2 linked regions of the Nisaea sediminum genome follow. The protein of the gene in region 1 interacts with the protein of each later gene in a pairwise test. Links are inferred from orthologs where the notes say so. Each region holds a gene or a part of one and is shown in the gene's direction. Other genes may lie near its edges. The genes, in order: IG122_RS04330 and IG122_RS15760.

Region 1 (10,843 bases):
GGTACCTCCCGGGGTGCAGACCGAGCCGGCGCGTCCTGCTCGGAAAACTGACGCGGTTTTCCATCATCTGTGGTCAATCCGCATTCCGGTGCTATTATACATAACAAGACTCGGGTTTTGCGAAAGCTTCGTTGCAGCGTGATCCGGGTTTGTTGCGGAGGCACGGGATGTCCGAGCGCGGGCCATTGTTCCTGAATACTAAATGCCTTCAGGCCGCCGTGATGCTCGGCCTAATGCTCCAGCTCATTCTGGCGCCGTCCCTTGCCAGGGCGGAACCCGTTGCCCTTCTGGTCAGCGTTGAGGGAAAGGTGGCGGATCAGAAACTTGCCGCCTTCTCTGAAATCGCAGACGGCATGGAGTTGCAGCTCGATACCGGGACACGCGTGACCTTCCTGCATTACCGGCGCTGCGAGGAAGTCACGGTCGAGAGCGGTCTTCTCACCCTGCGCGCCGGGAGCTATCGCATCGTCGGGGGAGATATTGTCGCGCGCACGGCGAGAGGGTGTCCCAAGACCGGGGAGCCTGACGCGTCCCAGGATGTGGGCGGCGTTCTTTTCCGAGGGGATGACATTCTCAGGCTTTCACCCAAGGCGACCCTGATCGTCACCGGCCCCGGCGCTCCCGAAATCGTTCGCGCGGATTTAATTCGAAAGGGGAGTGGCGCGCCGGAATCCATCGAACTCCTCGATCACACCGTCGATATTTCGTCTCTTGCCGCGAACCTGCACGAGGGAGAGGAATTTAGACTCGAACTCCGGAAACGATCCGGCTTGAGCGCCCTGCGGATAGCGGTCATTTCCTCGCTTACGCACGGCAACCTTGCGGTGATACGTGTCGAATGAACAGAACTTCCGCCTGTCTCCCCTGAAACAAGACCGGCCGGCCATTCGACGACTCGTGTTCGCGGCCGTCCTGATTGGAGGCTTGTTCGGCGGCCTTGTCGGCAGGTTCGAATGGGGCAACGGGCTGCTTTTCGATCTGGCTGTCATGCTGAACGCGGACCCGGCCGCCCAACCGGATACGCGGACGGCGGTGGTCGCGATCGACGCGGAAAGTCTCTCATCCGGGGCACTCTCGAAAATCCCGCGAGCACTCATGCAGCCCGTTCTCGCGGAAGCGCTCGAAGCACTCCTTGCTGCGGGAACCGACGCCGTCGCGTTCGACATTCTGCTCAGCTACTCGGGCAATCGCTGGAAGCCGGATCATGACCGGCCCCTTCTCCGGGCTCTCTACGACGGACGGGGGAGAGTGGTGCTCGGGCGCTCCTCGAATTCTCTGCCCGCGGATCCCTTCGTCGCCGCGCTCGGCTTCGACCGGAACGCACTCGGCGCGATGGAACTCATGCCCGAACCGGATGGCGCCTATCGCCAGGTCAGGTCCGGAACGCGGCTCGAAAACGGAGAGATCGTGCCCGGTCTTGTTGCCGCGACCCTCGCGAATGCGGGCCACCGGGTACCGCCGGATATCATGCTCGCCGGCTGGGATCGGGCGTTCGCACTTCCGGTTTATGCGTTCTCGGACCTTCTTGCTTGCTCCCGTACGGATTCGGCCGCTGTCCGTGCAGCTTTCGCCGGCCGCGTCGTCTTCGTGGGAAGCTGGCTCGACGAGGAAGACCGCAAGCGATCCTCGAACCGTTTCGTCCGACTCCCGGAGCGATCTTCCGGCGAAGCCGCCACCGCAGCAGGCTGCAGCCTGACAGCCTTGCGCACATCGATTTCCCCGGAGAGCGTTCCCGGTGTTCTGCTGCATGCGCTTGCGGCGGAAAGCGTGCTTTCCGGGGAGGTGATCCACACGGTTGACTGGCCTTTCGTCGCGCTCCTGACCGGCCTTGCCAGCGGCTTTGGCGTCCTGGCCGCGATGGCGCTTTCGCCGGCCCTGTCTCTGCCACTCGGCGCCATGGGCGCGGCCCTGATCTTCGGGCTTTCCTGCGTCTTGCTGTCCGGTGCCATATGGCTGCCACCCGCAGCCCCGGTCGTCGGCGGGTTCACCGGCACGCTACTGGTCTTTCCCATACGTTTTCTTCGCGAGCGGGCCCAGCGTTTCGGGATTCACAGGGCCTTCCGGCAGTATCTGGCTCCGGAAATGGTGGAACGTATCATGCGCGATCCGGGGCAGCTCCATCTCGGCGGCGAGGTTCGAGAACTGACCGTCCTGTTCTGCGACATGCGCGGATTCACCGCCTTTTCCGAGCGCATGTCCGACCGGCCGGAAGAGCTCGTGCGACTCCTGAACCGGTTATTGTCTGTTCTGACCGAGCCGGTGCTGAAACATGGCGGGACAGTCGACAAATATATGGGCGACGCCGTGATGGCATTCTGGAATGCGCCGATCGCCGATCCGGATCACGCACGTAACGCGGTCTCCGCGGCGCTGGAGATGCTCGAGGCGGTTCGCAAACTAAATACGGAGCGGAAAGCGGACGGCGGGGACGATGCCTTTCGCGTCGGAATAGGCATTCATACGGGCAAGGCCATCGTCGGCAACATGGGATCGGACCGGCGTTTCAACTATACGGCCATCGGCGACACGGTGAACCTGGCCTCGCGTCTGGAATCCCAGTGCAAGGTTTTCGGCGCGGATCTGATCGTTAGCGAGGAGACGCTGGCCCATGCGCCGGGACTGGCGGCTCTGGAGCTGGCGCCGGTGACGGTCAAAGGGCGGAGCCGTGCAGCGAACATATTTGCCGTGATGGGCGGACCGGCACTCGCAGCGACGGCGAATTTTAAGCGGCTGCAAAAGAAGCATTCGTCGTTTCTCGATCATTGCCGGCGAGGCGAAGGGAAGGAGGCACGGAGCCTGGCTCTCGATCTTGCGGCCGATAACCCGGCTCTCCGGCAGTTTTATCGAACGTATTCCGAAGCGCTGAGGCCGGCGACGGTTCGGAATCCGGCCGAGACCTGAGCGTCTGGAGCAATCCCGGCGGCACTCGAATGACAGTTTCCTCCCGTCGAAAAGCGCATATAATGCGCTTTCCAAGGAGGCGGCATGACGTCCGGTGAGTTCAAGAAACTGCGCAAGTTCCTGAAGCTGTCGCAGAAGGAAATGGCCGAAGCCCTCGGGCTGAAACGGCGCATGATCCAGTATTACGAAAAGGGCGAACGCGACGGCGAGCCGCTGGATATCCCGAAAGCGGTCGAACTCGCTTGCTATGCCCTGTCTGCCGGGGTGCGGGAATTCAGGTTCGTGGCGCCGAAGCGGATATCAAAAAAGGCCAGTGAGCTAGCCGTCTGACCGCGCGGCTTCCTCGGCACGGCGCACCCGCTCGCGGTGCAGGATGTAGAGCCCGCTGCCGATCACCAGCACCGTTCCGCTGACGATCCAGAGATCCGGGATATTTCCCCAGACGACAAAGCCGATCAGAACCGCCCAGACGATGCTGGTATATTTGAACGGCGTCACGAAGCCGGCCTCGCTGTAGCGGAACGACTCGATCATCAGGAACTGGGCGGCGCCGACGAAGAGGCTGCTGACCGCCAGCAATCCGGCCTCCTCCCATCCGACCGGCTTCCACTCGTCGAAGGCCAGGCTGGCGAAGCCCGAGAGCGTGACCAGGGTCATGCCGACCGCCAGCATGGAGAAGGTGGTTTCCGTCTTGTGCATCTTGCGGGTGACGATGTCGCGGAAGGAGCCGAGCACGGTTGCCAGCAGGGGCAGGAGCGCCACCGTGGAGAAGGTCGCCGGTGTCGGTTTCACCATGATGAGCACGCCGCAGAAGCCGACCAGGATCGCCGTCCAGCGGCGCCAGCCGACCTGCTCTCCGAGGAGCGGCACGACCAGGGCCGCGGTCACGATGGGACCTGCGAAGGCGATCGCCGTCGCGTCCGCGATGGCCATCAGCTTCAGGGCCCAGATAAAGCTGTAGGTGCTGCCGACGATGATGAAGGCGCGGGTGAGCTGGAGATCCCAGCGGGTCACCCGCAACTGGGCGCGCCGTCCCGTCGTGAAGGCGAAGCCGAACAGCAGGATCAGCAAGAGAACACCGCGCAACGCGATGACCTGCCCGACCGGATATTCCGCCGTCAGCCATTTTGCGATGCCGTCATTCAGGGTCACGAGCCCAATGCCGCCGGTCATGCAGGCTGCCCCGTACATCCATCCGAGCCTTGGAGCGGTCTCGGCTTCGGCCGGCTTTACAGGAAGCGGCGTCGCGGAAGGGCTGAGCGGCTGAGCGCCGACGACGATGGTTTCTTTTTTTGAAGACACGGGGGAGGGAACCTTTTGTTGCCTTCGACCCTCTACCGCTCCCGCTGTTTTTGCAAGCCTGCTCGCGCGGGATTGGCGTCCATCGAGGCAAGTGCTATCAGGCGTGCCATGATCCAGATAACCGACATGACGTTCCGCATTGCCGGCCGCACCCTGTTCGAAGCGGCCTCGGCCACGATTCCCGACGGCCACAAGGTCGGGCTCGTCGGGCGGAACGGCACGGGCAAGTCGACGCTCCTGAAGCTACTGACCGACGAATACCATCCGGACGGCGGCGAGATCCTCGTCAGCGGCGGACGCGGGGTCGAGGACCCGATCGGCATGGTCAGCCAGGAAGCGCCGAGCGGACCGGACACGCCACTCGAGGTCGTGCTTCGCGCGGACAAGGAACGCGAGCGGCTGCTGCATGAGGCCGAGACCACGGAAGACCCGATGCGGATCGCCGAGGTGCAGACCCGGCTCGCCGATATCGGCGCCCATGCGGCGCCGGCACGCGCGGCGGCGATCCTGGCCGGACTTGGTTTCGACGATGCAATGCAGTCGGCGGCGATGTCGAGTTTCTCAGGCGGATGGCGGATGCGCGTCGCGCTCGCCGCGGTTCTGTTCGCGGAGCCGGAAATCCTGCTGCTCGATGAGCCGACCAACCACCTGGATCTCGAAGCCACGGTCTGGCTGGAATCCTATCTCGCGAAATACCCGAAGACCCTGGTCATCGTCAGCCATGACCGCGGACTGCTGAACAAGGCCGTCGACGCGATCCTGCATCTCGAGAACCTGAAGCTGACGCTTTATCAGGGTGGTTACGACCGGTTCGAGAAGACCCGCGAGGAGCGGTTGGCGCAGATCGAGGCGCAGCGCGCCAAGCAGAGCGCCCAGCGCAAGCACATGGAATCCTTCATCGAGCGCTTCCGCTACAAGGCGTCAAAGGCCCGTCAGGCGCAGAGCCGGATCAAGGCGCTCGAGAAGATGGAAAAGCTGCCGGATGCGGTGAACGAGCCGACCACGCGCTTTTCCTTTCCGAACCCGGAGGAACTGCCGCCGCCGCTGGTGACCTTCGACAATGGAAGCGTGGGATACGAGGCCGGAAAACCTATCCTGAAGGGGCTCGGGTTCCGGATCGACGGCGACGACCGGATCGGTCTGCTTGGGCGCAACGGCAACGGCAAGTCGACCCTGGCGAAGCTGATCGCCGGACGGCTTCCCAAGTTCGACGGCGAAGAGCATCGGACCGCGAAGCTACGGGTCGGATTCTTCGCCCAGCACCAGATCGAGGATCTGGATCCGGAGGCGACGGCGGCCGAGCAGATGGCGCGGCTGATGCCGGACGCGCCTGCGGACAGGGTTCGGGCGCGCCTCGGCGGTGTCGGGCTGGTGCAGGACAAGCAGACGACAAAGGCGAAGCATCTCTCGGGCGGCGAGAAGGCGCGGCTGACGCTGGCGCTCATCACCTATGACAGCCCGCATATCCTGATTCTCGACGAGCCGACGAACCATCTCGATATCGACGCGCGCGACGCGCTGGTGCAGGCGCTGAACGACTATACCGGCGCTGTGATCCTGATCAGCCACGACCGACGTTTGCTCGAACTTACCGTGGACCGGCTCTGGCTGGTCGCGAACGGGACCGTGAAGCCATACGACGGGGATCTCGACGGCTATCGTGACTGGCTGCGCCAGGAGGAGCGTGCGGCACGTGCGGGAAATGCCGGCCAGGAGGCGGAGAAGAAAAACGACCGCAAGCAAGCCCGGCAGGACTCCGCGGAACGTCGCCGGCAGACGGCCGATATCCGCAAGAAGATCCGCGAGGCGGAGAAGAAGCTGGAGAAGCTCGCGGAACGCAAGGCGAAGCTCGAACAGCAGCTCGCCGATCCTAAAATCTACGAAGGCCCGACGGCGGATCTTAAGCAGGTGATCCTGAAGAAGGAAGCCGTGGACCGGGAAATCGAAAGCGTCGAGGCCGAGTGGCTCGAAGCGGAATCCGCGCTGGAAGAAGCAAGCTAAAGAAACAAATGGAAGGGGAGGAGGGCATGGCCCGCACGATAACCGCAAGAGAGCTGCGCGACGCGCTCTACGGCACGAACGAGATTGCCCTGATCGATGTCCGTCCCGAGGCGACCTACGGCTCCAACCATATCCTGCTCGCGAGCAACATTCCGCTCGGGCAGCTTGAGCTGCGGATCGCGGATCTTGTGCCGCGGCTCGGCACGCCGATCACACTCTGCGACGGCGGCGAGGGTCTGGCGGAGGTCGCCGCCGCGAAGCTCGCCGGGTTCGGTTATGCCGATATCTCCATTCTCGAGGGCGGGGTAAATGCCTGGGGGGCGGCGGGGCTGGAGCTGTTCAGCGGCCTCTACGTCCCAAGCAAGGCGTTCGGCGAGTTCGTCGAGCACGAATACGGCACGCCCTCGGTCTCCGCCGAGGAGCTGAAGGCGATGATGGAGTCCGGCGAGGACATGGTGGTGCTGGATTCCCGGCCGATGAGCGAATTCACCATGATGAACATTCCGACCGGCATCGACATGCCCGGGGCGGAACTGGTGTACCGTGTCCAGGAAGCGGCGCCGAACCCGGGGACGACCGTGGTCGTCAATTGCGCCGGCCGAACGCGGAGCATCATCGGCGCGCAGTCCCTGATCAATGCGGGCATTCCGAACAAGGTCGTGGCGCTCCGCAACGGGACCATGGGCTGGCATCTCGCCGGCTACAAACTTGAGCACGGGAATATGCGTCCGCCGCCGGAGGTAAGTGCGGATGGGGCGGAAACCGCCCGCAGCAGGTCACGCATGGCCGCCGAACGGTTCGGCGTCCGCAGGGTCGACAGCAAGACGCTCGCAACATGGCGCAGCGAACAGGAACGCCGGACTCTCTACGTTCTTGACGTCCGGACCGCGGAGGAATTCGCCGCCGGTCATCTGGCTGATTCTCGCCATGCACCCGGCGGCCAGCTGGTTCAGTCGACGGATGCCTACATGGCGACCCAGCGCGCGCGAGTCGTTCTGGTCGATCCAGAGATGGTGCGGGCGGAGATGACAGGTAGCTGGCTGAAGCAGCTCGGCTGGGAAGAGGTTTACGTGCTTGAAGGCGGGCTGGACGGGGAGCGGCTGGAGACCGGATCGCGGCAACCGTCGCTGGCCGGGGATCTGCCCGCCATCGAGACGCTAACTCCCGGCGATGCGAAAAAGCGGGTCGATGCAGGTGCGCTTTTCGTCGACCTGACGCGGAGCCTGAATTACCGGGACAATCATGCCGAGGGCGCACGATGGTGCCCGCGCGAAGGGCTATCGGCAGCAGTCGCGCGGAGCGGGGCGGACAGTGTCGTTCTCATCTCCGCCGACGAGCGGCTTGCCCGGCTTGCGGCGAAGGATCTCGCGGATATCGGGATCAAGGCGGCCGCCGTGGCGGGCGGAACGGCCGCATGGGAGGCCGCCGGACTGCCGATGGCGGCCGGGATGGGGGACCCGCTCGCGGAGCCCGACGACGTCTATATGCGGCCCTATGACAAGGATGCGGGCCGCGAGGAGATGGAGCGGCGGATGAACGCCTACCTCACCTGGGAGGTCGCCCTGGTCGATCAGATCGGCCGCGAAGGCGGGATCTCCTTCCGGTCCTACCGCTGACGGACACTGAGCTCAGGCGAGAGCCCCGATACGCTCGAAGCCGGCCTCGAGGTCGGCTTTGAGATCCTCCACGTCCTCCAGTCCCGCGTGAATCCGCAGGAGTTGGCCCGGTTCGTCCCATGACGTGGCGCTCCGGGCTCCCGAGGGGTCGCCCGGCAGGATCAGGCTCTCGTACCCGCCCCAGCTGGCGCCCATACCATAGTATTCAAGACCGTCCAGGAAGGCTGCCAGTGCGGCGCGCGATACAGGTTTGAGAACAAAGGAAAAAAGCCCGCTGGCCCCGGTGAAATCTCGTTTCCAGATGTCGTGTCCGGGACAGGAGGGCAGTGCCGGGTGAAGAACCCTAGCGATCTCCGGGCGGGTTTCGAGCCATTTCGCCAGCTCCAATGCATTCGCCTGGTTTTCGGCGAGCCGGACGGCCATGGTCCGGAGCCCGCGTTGCGCGAGGTAAAGATCGTCCGGACCCGAACAATTCCCCTGCATCATGGCGCAGTCCCGAATGGCGTCCGCATGGGCTTCCTTGCTGACGATCGCCCCCATCATCACGTCGGAATGGCCGCAAATATATTTCGTCACCGCCTCGACCACGATATCGACCCCGTGCCCGAACGCGTCGAAATAGAGCGCCGTCGCCCAGGTATTGTCCATGATGACCGTGGCACCGTGCTCGTGGGCGATCTTGGCGAGAGCGGGGATGTCGCAGACTTCGAACGTCATCGTGCCCGGCGCTTCGAGATAGACCACACGGGTTTCCGGCCGGATCAGCGCATCGAGTTCTTCCGGTCTCATCGGATCGAAGAACGTGCTTTCGACACCGAACCGCTGCAGGAATCCTGACGCGAACTTTCGTGTCGGGAGATAGACATTGTCGGTGATCAGGACATGGTCGCCCGCTGAAACCTGGCTCAGAATTGCCGAGCAGATCGCGGCGAGGCCCGAGGACACCGCAATCGAGTCATCGGCGCCGTAGATCGCTGCGACCGCCTCTTCGAAGGACCGGGTTGTCGGTGTGCCGCGGCGCCCGTAGCGATATCCCTTGAAGTCTGCCTTCCGTGACGCTTCGAGGGCGTCGAGCGACGGTTTCAGAATCGTCGAGGCGTGGAAAACGGGCGGATTGACGACGCCGTGGTTGGCGTGGGGATCGCGCCCGGCATGCGTGATCAGCGTTTTCTTTCGGGTTTTGGCGCCGCGTTTCATGACTTCTCCGGAAATAACAAGCGATCTGCACCTGGCGGGTGCCCGAAATCTTAGGGGTAAAAAACCACGGTTGTCCGCCGAAAACCGGACAGATTGGTGTTCGAGGCGTGAACATATATGTACGCGCAGGTCTTCTCGCACTTGCAAAACACGTCAACTGCGTGTTGGAATTAAATCAACTGCCATGCAGACCGGCTCCCAGGTCGCCCAGTATTCGTTCGAGCAGAACGGAGTGAGGCCAAGTCAAAAGCCGCGAAGCCGGGACCCATGGCGGTGAACAACGACCGGGATCAACGGGGGCGATCCCAGAATAAATGTCAGGGATTTGCAGACCGGGACAACCGGCCGTCGTTAACCGAAACGATAACAGGGTGGGTTTCAGGATGAAGAAACTGAGTCTTTTGGGCCTTGGCCTCGGCATGCTTGCCAGCCTCGGCGTTACTGCCGGCGAGGCGTCCGCGCAGAGCACGCTTGATATTGTAAAGCAGCGTGGCGTGCTTCGGTGCCAGGTCGGTACGCCGGCGCCGGGCTTCTATCAGCTTGACGAACAGGGCAACTGGTACGGCAGCGATGTCGCCATCTGCCGGGCGATCGCCGCTGCGATTTTCGACGATCCGTCGAAAGTCGAGTTCCAGTCCGTGACCAGCGCTGTGCGTTTCACCGCGATGGCGAACGGTGAGTCCGACGTCCTTTCCCGGACCACGACCTGGACGCTGTTCCGCGACACGCAGCTCGGTCTCGATTTTACCGCCGTCAACTTCTATGACGGCCAGGGCTTCATGGTGACCAAGGATTCCGGCATCAAGAGCGCGCTGGAGCTGAAGGGCGCGACCGTTTGCGTTCTGACCGGTACCACGACCGAACTGAACCTGACCGACTACAGCCGATCCAACGATCTTGAGATCGAGCCGGTTGTGTTCGAGGATTCCAACGTCCGTGACGATACCTTCGCCAAGGGCGGCTGCGACGCGATCACCAACGACAAGTCCAGCCTTGCTTCCACCCGTGCGAAGTTCCCGGATCAGAGCGCCTACGTCATTCTGCCGGAAACCATCTCCAAGGAGCCGCTGGGCCCGGTCGTGCGCCAGAACGACTCCCAGTGGATGGACATCGTGAAGTGGACCGTCTTCGCGCTGATCCAGGCTGAGGAAATGGGGATCGACAGCACCAATATCGATGCCATGGTCGCCAATCCGGCCAATCCGGAAATGGCCCGTATGCTCGGCGTCGAGGGCGACCTCAACAAGGGCCTCGGCCTCGAGAAGGACTGGGTTGTCCGCATCATCAAGCATGTCGGCAACTATGGTGAAGTGTACGACGAGTACATGGGCGAGAAGGGCAAGTTCGCCATCGGAATCCCGCGCGACGGTAGCCCGAACGCGCTGTGGACCAAAGGCGGCCTGATGTACTCCCCGCCGTTCCGGTAAGACCTCCTAAGCAGCAGGCCCGGCCCTCAGGGCCGGGCCTCTCTGCTTCTAGGCTTCCCTACTCTTACTCGGAGATAGGCTGATATGGCTGTCGTTGACAGAGGGGCGTCAGGACAGGGGTCGTCGTTATCCGAAATCGTGAACGACGAGCGCTACCGCTCCGTATTCTACCAAATTCTCGTGTTTGCCGTCGTGATGTGGGCCGGCTGGTACCTTTTCACGAACACGGCGCACAATCTCGAAGCGCGCGGTATGAGCGCCGGTTTCGGCTTTCTTCAAAGCACGGCCGGGTTCTCCATCTCGTTTTCGATCATTCCTTATGAGGCCGGTGACAGTTATCTGTGGGTCTATCTGGTAGGTATCACCAACACGTTGCTGCTCTCGTTCGTTTCCATTGTG
Region 2 (11,336 bases), on another replicon or contig:
GCTAGAGTGAAATACTGCGGCACCGGGCCGCTTCCCGCATGTGGGGGATAGGGCCGGCCGTTTCGGCCGGTCGCAGCAACGGGTTCGGCGCCTCCCGCGCCAAAGCCGGGGCAAGCGAAATGGGAGAGCCATGAACATCCACGAGTATCAGGCCAAGCAGCTCTTGGCCAAGTTCGGTGTGGCGGTGCCGCGGGGCGGCGTTGCCTACACCCCGGAGGAGGCCGAGAAGGTCGCCAACGATCTCGGCGGTCCGGTCTGGGTCGTGAAATCTCAGATTCATGCGGGCGGCCGCGGTGCCGGACGCTTCAAGGGCAACGAACAGGGCGCCGGCGGCGTCCGCGTGGTCAAGTCGGTGGCGGACGTGAAGTCCAACGCCGGCGAGATGATCGGCGCCACGCTGGTCACCAAGCAGACCGGGCCGGCCGGCAAGGAAGTCAGCCGCGTCTATATCGAGGAAGGCTGCGACATCAAGCGCGAGCTTTACCTCAGCCTGCTGGTCGACCGCGACACCAGCCGCGTCACCGTGATGGCCTCGACCGAGGGCGGCATGGAGATCGAGGAAGTCGCCGAGGCGACCCCGGAAAAGATCGTCACCATCGCCATCGACCCGGTCACCGGCATGCAGGGCTTCCACGCCCGCCGCATCGCCTTCGCGCTCGGTCTCGAGGGCGATCAGATCAAGTCGGCGGTGAAGTTCCTCATGGCCATGTACAAGGCCTTCACCGATCTCGACGCCGCCATGGTCGAAGTGAACCCGCTCGTGGTCACCGGCTCCGGCGACGTCATCGCGCTCGATGCCAAGATGGGCTTCGACGACAACGCGCTGTTCCGCCACAAGGACGTGGCCGAGCTGCGCGACGAGACCGAAGAGGATCCGGCCGAGCTCGAGGCCGGCAAGTACGAGCTGAACTACGTCAAGCTCGACGGCTCCATCGGCTGCATGGTCAACGGCGCGGGTCTCGCGATGGCGACCATGGACATCATCAAGCTCTACGGCTCCGAGCCGGCGAACTTCCTCGATGTCGGCGGCTCGGCGACGAAGGAGCGGGTCACCGCCGCCTTCAAGATCATCCTCTCCGATCCGAACGTCGAAGGCATCCTGGTCAACATCTTCGGCGGCATCATGCGCTGCGACGTGATCGCCGAAGGCGTCGTCGCCGCGGCCAAGGAAGTCAGCCTGCACGTGCCGCTCGTTGTGCGCCTCGAAGGCACCAACGTCGATCTCGGCAAGCAGATCCTGGCCGATTCCGGCCTGCCGATCGTCTCGGCGGACAATCTCGCGGATGCGGCCGAGAAAATCGTCAAAGCGGTGAAGGAGGCAGCCTGATGGCCGTTCTGGTCAACGAGAATACCAAAGTGATCTGCCAGGGCTTCACCGGAAGCCAGGGCACGTTCCACTCCGAGCAGGCGATCGCCTACGGCACCAAGATGGTCGGCGGCGTCACGCCCGGTAAGGGCGGTCAGACCCATCTCGGGCTGCCGGTCTTCAACACCGTGCACGAAGCCCGCGAGCGGACCGGCTGCGACGCCTCCGTGATCTACGTTCCGCCGCCGTTCGCCGCGGACTCGATCCTGGAAGCGATCGATGCGGAAATCCCGCTGGTGGTCTGCATCACCGAAGGTATCCCGGTGCTCGACATGGTGAAGGTCAAACGTGCCCTCAGCGGCTCCAAGACCCGCCTGATCGGCCCGAACTGCCCCGGCGTGATCACTCCGGACGCTTGCAAGATCGGCATCATGCCGGGTCACATCCACCGCCGCGGCAAGGTTGGCATCGTGTCGCGCTCCGGCACGCTGACTTACGAAGCGGTGGCGCAGACCACGGCGGCCGGCCTCGGCCAGTCGACCTGCATCGGCATCGGCGGCGACCCGGTGAACGGCACCAACTTCATCGACGCGCTGGACCTTTTCCTCGGCGATCCGGAGACCGAAGCGATCATCATGATCGGTGAAATCGGCGGTTCCGCGGAAGAGGATGCGGCCGAATTCCTGAAGCAAAACAAGGTGAAGAAGCCGATGTGCGGCTTCATCGCCGGCGTCACCGCCCCTCCGGGCCGTCGCATGGGCCATGCCGGTGCGATCATCTCCGGCGGCAAGGGCGACGCCAACTCCAAGATGGAAGCCATGCGCTCCGCGGGAATCCTCGTGGCGGACAGCCCGGCCTCCCTTGGCACCACCATGGTGAAGGCCATCAAGGGCTGATTCCAGGGTTCCGGGCGGTGGAAATGCGTTGCCGCCCGGACTCACCCTTGCGATTTTTTGCCATCTGCCATGCAGAACGGCTTCAAGTTCGTAAATTCTTAAGTAGTATAAGAACATGCTTACCGGTGCGGCGGACTGTCGCAACGGTAATTGAGGCCCTGCGCGAGGGGCGCGCGGAGCCGGATCAGGCAGAACCGAACAGCCACTTTGAAAAGGGGCAGGTTCCAATATGGCTACGGCAGTGAGCGATCAATCCTTTCTCTCGGGTGCGAACGCACCCTTCATCGGCGAGCTCTACGAGCGTTATCTCCAAGATCCATCCCAGGTAGACGAAAGCTGGCGCGATTATTTCGCGACGCTGCACGACGAGGTCGGGTACGTCAAAGGCGACGTGCACGGGCCGAGCTGGGCAGACCGCGGCAACCGGGTCATCGGCGGAACCGGCGAGTCGGCGGACGGCTCCGGCCCCGTCGGCGAGGCGAAGCCGGGCAAGGCCGCGGCACCTGCTGACGGCGCCGATGTCCGTCAGGCCACCATGGACTCGCTCCGGGCGATCATGCTGATCCGGGCCTACCGCATCCGCGGCCATCTGAAGGCGAAGCTCGACCCGCTGGGTCTCGAGCCGCCGAATCCGCATCCGGAGCTCGATCCCGCCGAATACGGCTTTACCGATGACGATTGGGACCGCCCGATCTTCATCAATCACGTGCTCGGTCTCGAAACCGCGACCCTGCGCCAGATCATGGATCTTCTGGAGCGCACCTATTGCGGCTCCATCGGCGTCGAGTTCATGCATATGCAGGACCCGGCCCAGAAGCTCTGGATCCAGGAACGCATCGAGCAGATCCGCAACCGCACCGAGTTTACCGAGCGCGGCAAGCACACGATCCTCGAGCGGCTGACGGCGGCGGAGACCTTCGAACAGTTCCTCGGCCGCAAATATGTCGGCACCAAGCGCTTCGGCCTCGACGGCGGCGAGAGTCTGATCCCGGCGATGGAACAGATCCTGAAAAGGGGCAGCCAGATCGGTCTCGAGGAAGTCGTGATCGGCATGCCGCACCGCGGCCGCCTGAACGTGCTCTGCAATTTCATGAGCAAGCCGTTCCGCGCCATCATCTCCGAGTTCCTCGGCAACCCGGCCAACCCGGAAGATGCCGGCGGCTCCGGCGACGTGAAGTACCACATGGGCGTCTCGGCGGACCGCGAGTTCGACGACAAGCAGGTCCACCTCACGCTGAACGCGAACCCGTCCCACCTCGAGATCGTCAACCCGGTGGTGATCGGCCGCGTCCGCGCCAAGCAGGCCCAGCGCAACGACAAGGAGCGCCGCAAGGTGCTCGGCATCCTGCTGCACGGCGATGCCGCCTTCGCGGGCCAGGGCGTGGTCGCGGAGACCTTCGCTTTCTCCGACCTGCGCGGCTACAAGACCGGCGGGACGATGCATATCATCGTCAACAACCAGATCGGCTTCACCACGGCTCCGGCCTTCTCGCGCTCCTCGCCCTATCCGACGGATGTCGCGAAGATGGTCGCCGCGCCGATCTTCCACGTGAACGGCGACGATCCGGAAGCGGTCGTCCATGTCGCCCGCATCGCCACCGAGTTCCGCCAGGAATTCGGCGTCGACGTGGTCATCGACATCTTCTGCTACCGCCGTTTCGGCCACAACGAGGGGGATGAGCCGATGTTCACCCAGCCCCTCATGTATTCGAAGATCGCGACCCAGAAGACGACCCGTCAGATCTATGCCGAGCAGCTCGAGCGCGAAGGGGTGATCAAGGCGGGCGAGGCCGACAAGATGGTCGAGGACGCGAACAGCTATCTCGATGCCGAATTCGAGGCTGGCCTGAACTACAAGCCGAACAAGGCCGACTGGCTGGAAGGCAAGTGGTCCGGCTTCACCAAGGCGCATGGCGATGCCCGGCGCGGCGAGACCGCGGTCGCCAAGGACACGCTGCGCGAGGTCGGCATGAAGCTGACCGAGGTGCCGGACGGCGTCAATGTGAACCGGAAGCTGCAGCGCGTGATCGACCAGCGCCGCAAGGCGATCGAGACCGGCGAGGGCATCGACTGGTCGAACGCCGAGAGCCTCGCCTTCGGCACCCTGCTGGTGCAGGGCGACGGGGTCCGGCTCAGCGGCCAGGATTCGGGCCGCGGCACCTTCTCTCAGCGCCACTCGGTTTGGATCGACCAGAAGAGTGAAGAGCGCTACATCCCGCTCAACCACCTGGCCGAAGACCAGCAGACCTACGAGGTCATCGACAGCCCGCTCTCCGAAGCCTCGGTGCTCGGCTTCGAATACGGCTTCAGCCAGGCGGAACCGAATACGCTGACGCTCTGGGAAGCGCAGTTCGGCGATTTCGCCAACGGCGCCCAGGTTGTGGTCGACCAGTTCATCAGCTCCGGCGAGCACAAATGGCTGCGCATGTCCGGTCTGGTGATGCTGCTGCCGCACGGCTACGAGGGCCAGGGTCCGGAGCATTCCTCCGCCCGTCTCGAGCGCTATCTGCAGCTCTGTGGCGAGGACAACATGCAGGTGGTGAACGTCACCACGCCGGGGAACTATTTCCATGTGCTGCGCCGTCAGCAGCGCCGGGATTTCCGCAAGCCGCTGATCGTGATGTCGCCGAAGTCCCTGCTGCGTCACAAGCTCTGCGTCTCGACGCTCGACGAGATGGCGGAAGGCACGACCTTCCACCGCGTCATGTATGACAACGAGGTGCTGTGCAAGGACAAGGACGTCAAGCGCGTCGTGATCTGCTCCGGCAAGGTCTATTACGATCTTTACGAGGAGCGCGCGCGGCGTGGCCAGACCGACGTCTTCTTCCTGCGCCTGGAACAGCTCTATCCGTTCCCGCGCGCGGCGCTGATGCAGGAGCTGGCGCGGTTCCCGCAGGCCGAAGTGGTCTGGTGCCAGGAAGAGCCCTGGAACATGGGCGCCTGGTCCTTCGTCGACCGGCGGATCGAGAGCGTACTGATCGAGCTCGACGGTGCCTGCAAACGCCCGCTCTATGCGGGTCGTGCGGAAGCCGCCTCGCCTGCGACCGGCAACCATGGCCGCCATGTGCGCGAGCAGGAGGCACTGGTCTCCGAGGCGCTCGCGGTCGGCGAGGAAATGAGCAAGGGCAGCCGCTTCGCGGCGGAATAATCCGAACCAAGTCATTGCCGCCGGCCCATCCCCGGCGGCAAATCACATGATGCGCCGGTCATGGCGCCTTTAAAGAGAATGGACGGAGATATGGCGACGGAAATCAAGGTACCGGTTCTTGGGGAATCGGTGTCCGAGGCAACGGTAGCGCGGTGGATGAAGGCCGTCGGGGACGCGGTCGCGGCCGATGAGCCGGTGGTCGAACTCGAGACCGACAAGGTGACCCTCGAGGTTCCCGCGCCGGTCGCCGGCACGCTGCAGGAAATCGTCGCCGCCGAGAACGCGACCGTCGGCGTCGATGCGCTGCTCGGCGTGATCGCCGAAGGGGCCGCTCCGGCGAAGAAGGAAGAGTCCGCGAAGCCGGCCGAAGCCAAGGCCGAGGCCGCTCCGGCGCCCGCCAAGGAAGCGCCGAAGCCCGCGCCGGCTCCGGCCGCTGCGCCCGCCGCCGTTGCCGGCACGCACGAGGTCAAGACCCTGTCTCCAGCCGTGCGCAAGCTCATCGAGGACAACAATCTCGATCCCGCGAAGATCAAGCCGACCGGCAAGGACGGACGTCTGGTGAAAGGCGACGTGCTGGCCGCGATCGAGGCCGGAACCGCGAAGGCGACCGCGTCGGCTCCCGCCGGTGCCGCGCCGGCCGCCGCCGGACCGCTGCCGCCGCGCGCCGAGGATCCGCGCGAGGAGCGGGTGCGGATGACGCGCCTGCGCCAGTCCATCGCCCGCCGCCTGAAGGACGCGCAGAATACAGCCGCCATGCTCACCACCTTCAACGAGGTGGACATGACCGAGGTCATGGCGCTGCGCAATCTCTACAAGGACGGCTTCGAGAAGAAGCACGGCGTGAAGCTTGGCTTCATGTCCTTCTTCGTGAAGGCCTGTATCGCCGCGCTGCAGGAGCTGCCGGCGGTCAATGCCGAGATCTACGGCGACGAGCTGATCTACAAGAACTACTACGATATCGGTGTCGCGGTCGGCACGCCGCAGGGTCTGGTCGTTCCGGTCCTGCGCGATGCGGACAAGCTGAACTTCGCCGGCGTGGAGAAGGGCATCGGCGATCTCGGCCGCAAGGCGCGGGACGGCAAGCTCACCATGCAGGACATGACGGGCGGCACCTTCACCATCACCAACGGCGGCGTCTACGGCTCGCTGATGTCGACCCCGATCCTGAATCCTCCGCAGTCCGGCATCCTCGGCATGCACAAGATCCAGGAGCGGCCGATGGTCGTGAACGGCAAGGTCGAGATCCGGCCGATGATGTATCTGGCGCTGAGCTACGATCACCGCATCATCGACGGCCGCGAGGCGGTGACCTTCCTGGTCCGCGTCAAGGACGCGCTGGAAGATCCGCGCCGCCTGCTGATCGACATGTAATCGCGGCGCGCGCGGGCCCGGCCCGCGCGCGGCCTCTTCTCGAACGAGCTGACAAGAAAGCAATTCATCATGGCTGACAGCTACGATCTCGTCGTTATCGGTGCGGGCCCCGGCGGCTATGTGGCCGCGATCCGCGCCGCGCAACTGGGCATGAAAGTGGCGTGCGTCGAGAAGCGCGCGACCCTCGGGGGCACCTGCCTCAATGTCGGCTGCATTCCGTCCAAGGCGCTGCTCTCCTCCTCGGAGAAATTCGCCGAGGCACAGGATCACCTGAAGGAGATCGGCGTCGATGTCGGTTCCGTGAAGCTGAACCTGAAGCAGATGATGGCGAACAAGGCGAGCGTGGTCGAAGGGCTGACCGGCGGCGTCGCGTTCCTGTTCAAGAAGAACAAGATCGACTGGAAGACCGGCACCGCGGTGGTGAAGTCCGCGACCGAGGTCGAGGTCACCCCGGATAAGGGCAAGAAGGAAGTGCTCAAGACCGAGCGCGTCCTGATCGCCACCGGTTCCGAGCCGACCCCGCTGCCGGGCCTCGAGATCGACGAGAAGAAGATCGTCACCTCCACCGGCGCGCTCGAGATCGCCAAGGTTCCGGGTCACATGGTCGTCATCGGCGGCGGCGTGATCGGCCTCGAGATGGCCTCGGTCTGGTCCCGTCTTGGCGCCAGGGTCACGGTGGTCGAGTTCCTCGACCGGATCGTCCCGGGCATGGACGGCGAGGTCGCCAAGAAATTCCAGCGCGTGCTGCAGAAGCAGGGCATCGAGTTCAAGCTCGGCACCAAGGTGACCGCGTCCAAGAAGACCAAGACCGGCGTCAGCCTGACCGCCGAGCCCGCCAAGGGCGGCGATAAGGAGACCATCGAGGCAGACGTCGTGCTGGTCGCCATCGGCCGCCGCCCCTTCACCGCGGGCCTCGGCCTCGACAAGGTCGGCGTGAAGATGGACGGACGCGGCTTCATCGATGTCGATGCCGACTTCGAGACCAATGTCGAGGGTATCTTCGCCATCGGCGACGTGATCAAGGGTCCGATGCTGGCGCACAAGGCCGAGGAAGACGGCGTGGCCGCGGTCGAGACCATGGCGGGCCAGTCCGGTCACGTGGACTACAACCTCGTTCCGGGCATCGTCTACACCTGGCCGGAAGTGGCGAGCATCGGCAAGACCGAGGAGCAGCTGAAGGAAGCGGGCGTCGAATACAATGCGGGGTCCTTCCCCTTCTCCGCCAACGCCCGCGCCAAGTCCGTCGGCATGACCGAGGGCTTCGTGAAGGTCCTCGCCGACAAGAAGACCGACGCGGTGCTCGGCGCCCACATCATGGGCCCGGAAGCCGGCAACCTGATTCATGAGATCGCCGCGGTCATGGCCTTCGGCGGCTCGGCCGAGGATATCGGCCGGATCTGCCACGGCCACCCGACCCTGTCCGAAGCGGTCAAGGAAGCCGGTCTCGCGGTCGGCAAGGCCGCGATCCATATCTGATCGGAAGTTTCGAGATCGAAACAGAAGCCGCGGCCCTCGGGCCGCGGTTTTTGTTTGCCCATTCACTCACAAATGGTCGTCATCCCCATGCCAATGGGGACCCAGGGAAGGCGGGCCCGGTTCTACGATCCCTGGGTTCCCGCGTGCGCGGGAATGACGACGGTAAAGATCAGGAACCCCTCAGATCCTTCGCATCCTGGCGCCGGCTGAAGGGCAGCCAGAGCGAGAAGGCGAGCGGTGCGAGGCTTGGCAGCGCCACCGGGTCGGGGTCGGTGATCGGCAGAGGCAGTTCCTCGTTCGAGCCGCCGTCTAGCCAGAGCGCGAGCTTGCGGCCGAGCGCCGTGGTCATGGCGATGCCGCGGCCGTTGCAGGCGATGGCCGAGAAGGCGCCGTCGCCGAGCCGCATCAGCCGGGGCATGTAGTCTCGCGCGGCGGCGAGTCGGCCCTGCCAGGCGAAGTCTGCCCGGAGGTCCGGCAATTGCGGCAGCAATGCCTGCAGCCGCCCGAGATGGTGCGTGCGCCCGCGCTCGACCGAGCCGAACGGATTGGCGAGCAGGCCGCCGGTGACGATCCGGTTGTCGTCGGTCCAGCGGTAGGCGATCAGGTCCTTGCGGGTATCCGCCGAGCAGCGGTCGTTCGGCAATACGCTCTTGCGCAGCTCCGGATCGAGCTGCTGGGTCGCGACCTGGAAGAGGGTGATCGGGAACTGCGTGCCTTCCGCCTTCGGCGCGAGCCCGCCGCCGGTGCTGTTGGTGGTCAGCAGCACCCGGTCCGCGACGAGTGTGCCGTGATCGGTCGAGAGACGCCACTCGGCGCCCTGCTTCTCGATCCAGGTCGCCCGGCTGTCGATATGGAGCGTGACGCCGGCCCGGACCGCCGCATGGGCGAGGCCGCGGACGAAGGCGAGCGGGTTCAGGTGCCCGCCGGTCGGATCGAGGAAGGCGCCGTGATAGGCCTCGGAGCCGGTCTCCGCGATCGCCTCCTCGCGGCTGAGCAGGCGGACCGGTCGGCCGAGGTCCTGCCACTGCTGCACCCGGTCCTTCAGCCACTCCACCTTGTTCGCGGCATGGATCGGCTGCATCCAGCCGGTCTGCTTGCCCCAGCACTCGATGCCGTGGCGCCGGATCAGGTCGAAGACCAGCTCGCCGCCCTCGCCGAGCATGCGGACCAGAAGCTCGCCCTTCTCGGCGCCGAACTTGTCTTTGGCATAGCGCGGGTCGAGCCCGGTCAGCAGGTTGGGGACGACGAAACCGGTATTGCGGCCCGAGGCCCCGAACCCGGCTTCGTCCGCTTCCAGCAGCGTCACCTTGTGACCCGCCTCGGCGAGATGGAGGGCGGTCGAGAGCCCGAGGAAGCCGCCGCCGACGACGGCGATCTCCGTGCGCGCCTCGCCCTCGAGGCGCCTGGCCTCCGGTCCCGCCGGGGCGACGGAATGCCAGAAGGAATTCTGGAAACTGAGCGAGGGATGCGGCGCGCCCGCGAGATCTTCCCAGATGGTCGGCTTGTAGCCTTTATGCGCGATTTCCGGCATCGGCTCTTCCCTCGTCGGACGGGTTCATTATTGTGTCGGCCGACCTTGCGCCGTCAGAGACGAAGACCGCCGGTGAGACATGTCGTTGGGAGCATGTCCGAGCGGCCGGACGCGCGCAAGAGAAGTGAGAAAGGTCGAGAATGCGGGTCATCTGTCTGACGCTGTTCCTCGGTGCGCTGGTTGCGCCCGGCGTGCTGGCGCAGGACGTTTCCGACGGCGAGCTGGCCTCCGAAATGCGTTTCCAGGGCGGGCAGAGCGTTTTCCATTACGACTGGCAGCGTCTGACCGGAGACCTCACCTGCGACGGTGCGGCCGACAAGGTGGCCGGATATGTCGATCTGGACAATCCGGAGGGTCTCAGTTTCTTCTTCACGGTGGTCACGCGGCAAGACGGCAAGCTTGTCTCCGATGCGACGGTCACCTTCTTCGACGAGCGGCACGATCGCGGTCTCTGCGGCGAGGGAAAGCCGCCGCCGGTCCTGAGTCTCGAGCGGCTGACACCGGAGGAGGCACGGGAGCTGACCGGGAAAGAGGATGCGTGTCCAGTCGTGGTCAGGATCGACGACGGGCTGTGCGCCGCGCACCGCTATTTCTGGAGTGCGGAACCGGATCGGGACGACCGTCTCATGCCGGTGAAGAACTGAGGGTCGGGCAGGGACGAAAAGCGATGACCGGACGGATGCGGATATTCCTTGTTGCGGCGCTCGCCGCCGTGTTCGCCCCGGATTCTGTCCGGGCGCAGGACGTTACCGATGCCGAGCTCAAGGGCGAGATGCGCTTTCACGGCGGAGAGCACGCCGCTGCCCACGACTGGCAGGTGCTGACCGGGGACGTGACCTGCGACGGCGATGCCGACAAGGTCGCGGGATATGTCAGTCACGACAATCCGGACGGCCGGAGATTCCTTCTTGTCGTCGCCGCACGGGAGGAAGGGCAGCTGGTCTCCGAATCCGTCGTCGTCCCTTTCGACAGCGCGAACCAGGCCGGTCTCTGCGGTACTGGCACGCCTCCGCCGAAGATGTCGCTTGAGCAGTTCACCGACGAGGAGGCGCGCGAGATGCTGGGGATCGAGGGCGCCTGTCCGCTGGCCATCATCGTCGAGGACGGGATGTGCGACCTGCATCATTTTTTCTGGGTGCCGGAATGGGAAGAGGAACGGAAGCTGATCTTCTTTCGGAACTGAGGAGATTCACGTGAGAGCGCCGCGCTTGATGATCGCAGGTGTCACCCGACAGAACCGGCACGGGATCATTGCATCCGTCGGCAGGCTCGTGACCGGCGCCGGCGGCTGGATCGTCGATCATGCCCTGTTCTCCAACGTCGCTGCGACGATTCGGGCGGAGATCCCGAGGCCGGGTCTGACGGGGTTCGGTGCCGGCTTGCTCGAGCTGGGGGTCGCCCTCGACCGTGAGAGTGCGGAGTCTCTGAGCGCCGCCGCCGGGCGACCAGATGACGATGATCTTGTCGTGTCGCTCAGCCTGACTTTCCTGCATGACGAGCCGGATCTGAAACATCCGGTTCCCGCTGTCCCGGGTTGAGAGGCTCCCGTCACTCGGCGTCCGCCTGAGCGTTTCCGGGCACCTTAGCGGTCGCGCGGATGGGCGCGTC

The links.
Region 2: the proteins of IG122_RS04330 (region 1) and IG122_RS15760 interact in binary tests that used the Escherichia coli proteins (3 or more experiments, as listed by UniProt). The link is inferred for Nisaea sediminum from one-to-one orthologs.

What each region holds. Positions count from the first base shown.
Region 1 is NZ_JACZCQ010000002.1:171,432-182,274, reverse strand. The notes cover bases 3,763-6,757. They hold IG122_RS04330 (ABC-F family ATP-binding cassette domain-containing protein), read left to right. Parts: upstream 3,763-4,311; coding sequence 4,312-6,204; downstream 6,205-6,757. Other genes in these bases: IG122_RS04325 (rhodanese-like domain-containing protein), read left to right, coding at 6,231-6,757; IG122_RS04335 (DMT family transporter), read right to left, coding at 3,763-4,203. In the rest of the region: IG122_RS04350 (hypothetical protein), read left to right, coding at 168-842; IG122_RS04345 (adenylate/guanylate cyclase domain-containing protein), read left to right, coding at 832-2,901; IG122_RS04340 (helix-turn-helix transcriptional regulator), read left to right, coding at 2,986-3,231; more of IG122_RS04335, read right to left, coding at 3,220-3,762; more of IG122_RS04325, read left to right, coding at 6,758-7,820; metC (cystathionine beta-lyase), read right to left, coding at 7,833-9,017; IG122_RS04315 (amino acid ABC transporter substrate-binding protein), read left to right, coding at 9,401-10,444; IG122_RS04310 (amino acid ABC transporter permease), read left to right, coding at 10,529-10,843. UniProt on the Escherichia coli protein: Genetic data indicate it may be involved in ribosome assembly or function.
Region 2 is NZ_JACZCQ010000006.1:779,455-790,790, forward strand. Bases 2,063-5,550 are described here. They hold IG122_RS15760 (2-oxoglutarate dehydrogenase E1 component), read left to right. Parts: upstream 2,063-2,431; coding sequence 2,432-5,350; downstream 5,351-5,550. Other genes in these bases: sucD (succinate--CoA ligase subunit alpha), read left to right, coding at 2,063-2,202; odhB (2-oxoglutarate dehydrogenase complex dihydrolipoyllysine-residue succinyltransferase), read left to right, coding at 5,441-5,550. Outside these bases: sucC (ADP-forming succinate--CoA ligase subunit beta), read left to right, coding at 131-1,327; more of sucD, read left to right, coding at 1,327-2,062; more of odhB, read left to right, coding at 5,551-6,721; lpdA (dihydrolipoyl dehydrogenase), read left to right, coding at 6,791-8,197; IG122_RS15775 (NAD(P)/FAD-dependent oxidoreductase), read right to left, coding at 8,367-9,728; IG122_RS15780 (hypothetical protein), read left to right, coding at 9,869-10,372; IG122_RS15785 (hypothetical protein), read left to right, coding at 10,396-10,911; IG122_RS15790 (hypothetical protein), read left to right, coding at 10,922-11,266; IG122_RS15795 (tyrosine recombinase XerC), read right to left, coding at 11,311-11,336. UniProt on the Escherichia coli protein: E1 component of the 2-oxoglutarate dehydrogenase (OGDH) complex which catalyzes the decarboxylation of 2-oxoglutarate, the first step in the conversion of 2-oxoglutarate to succinyl-CoA and CO(2).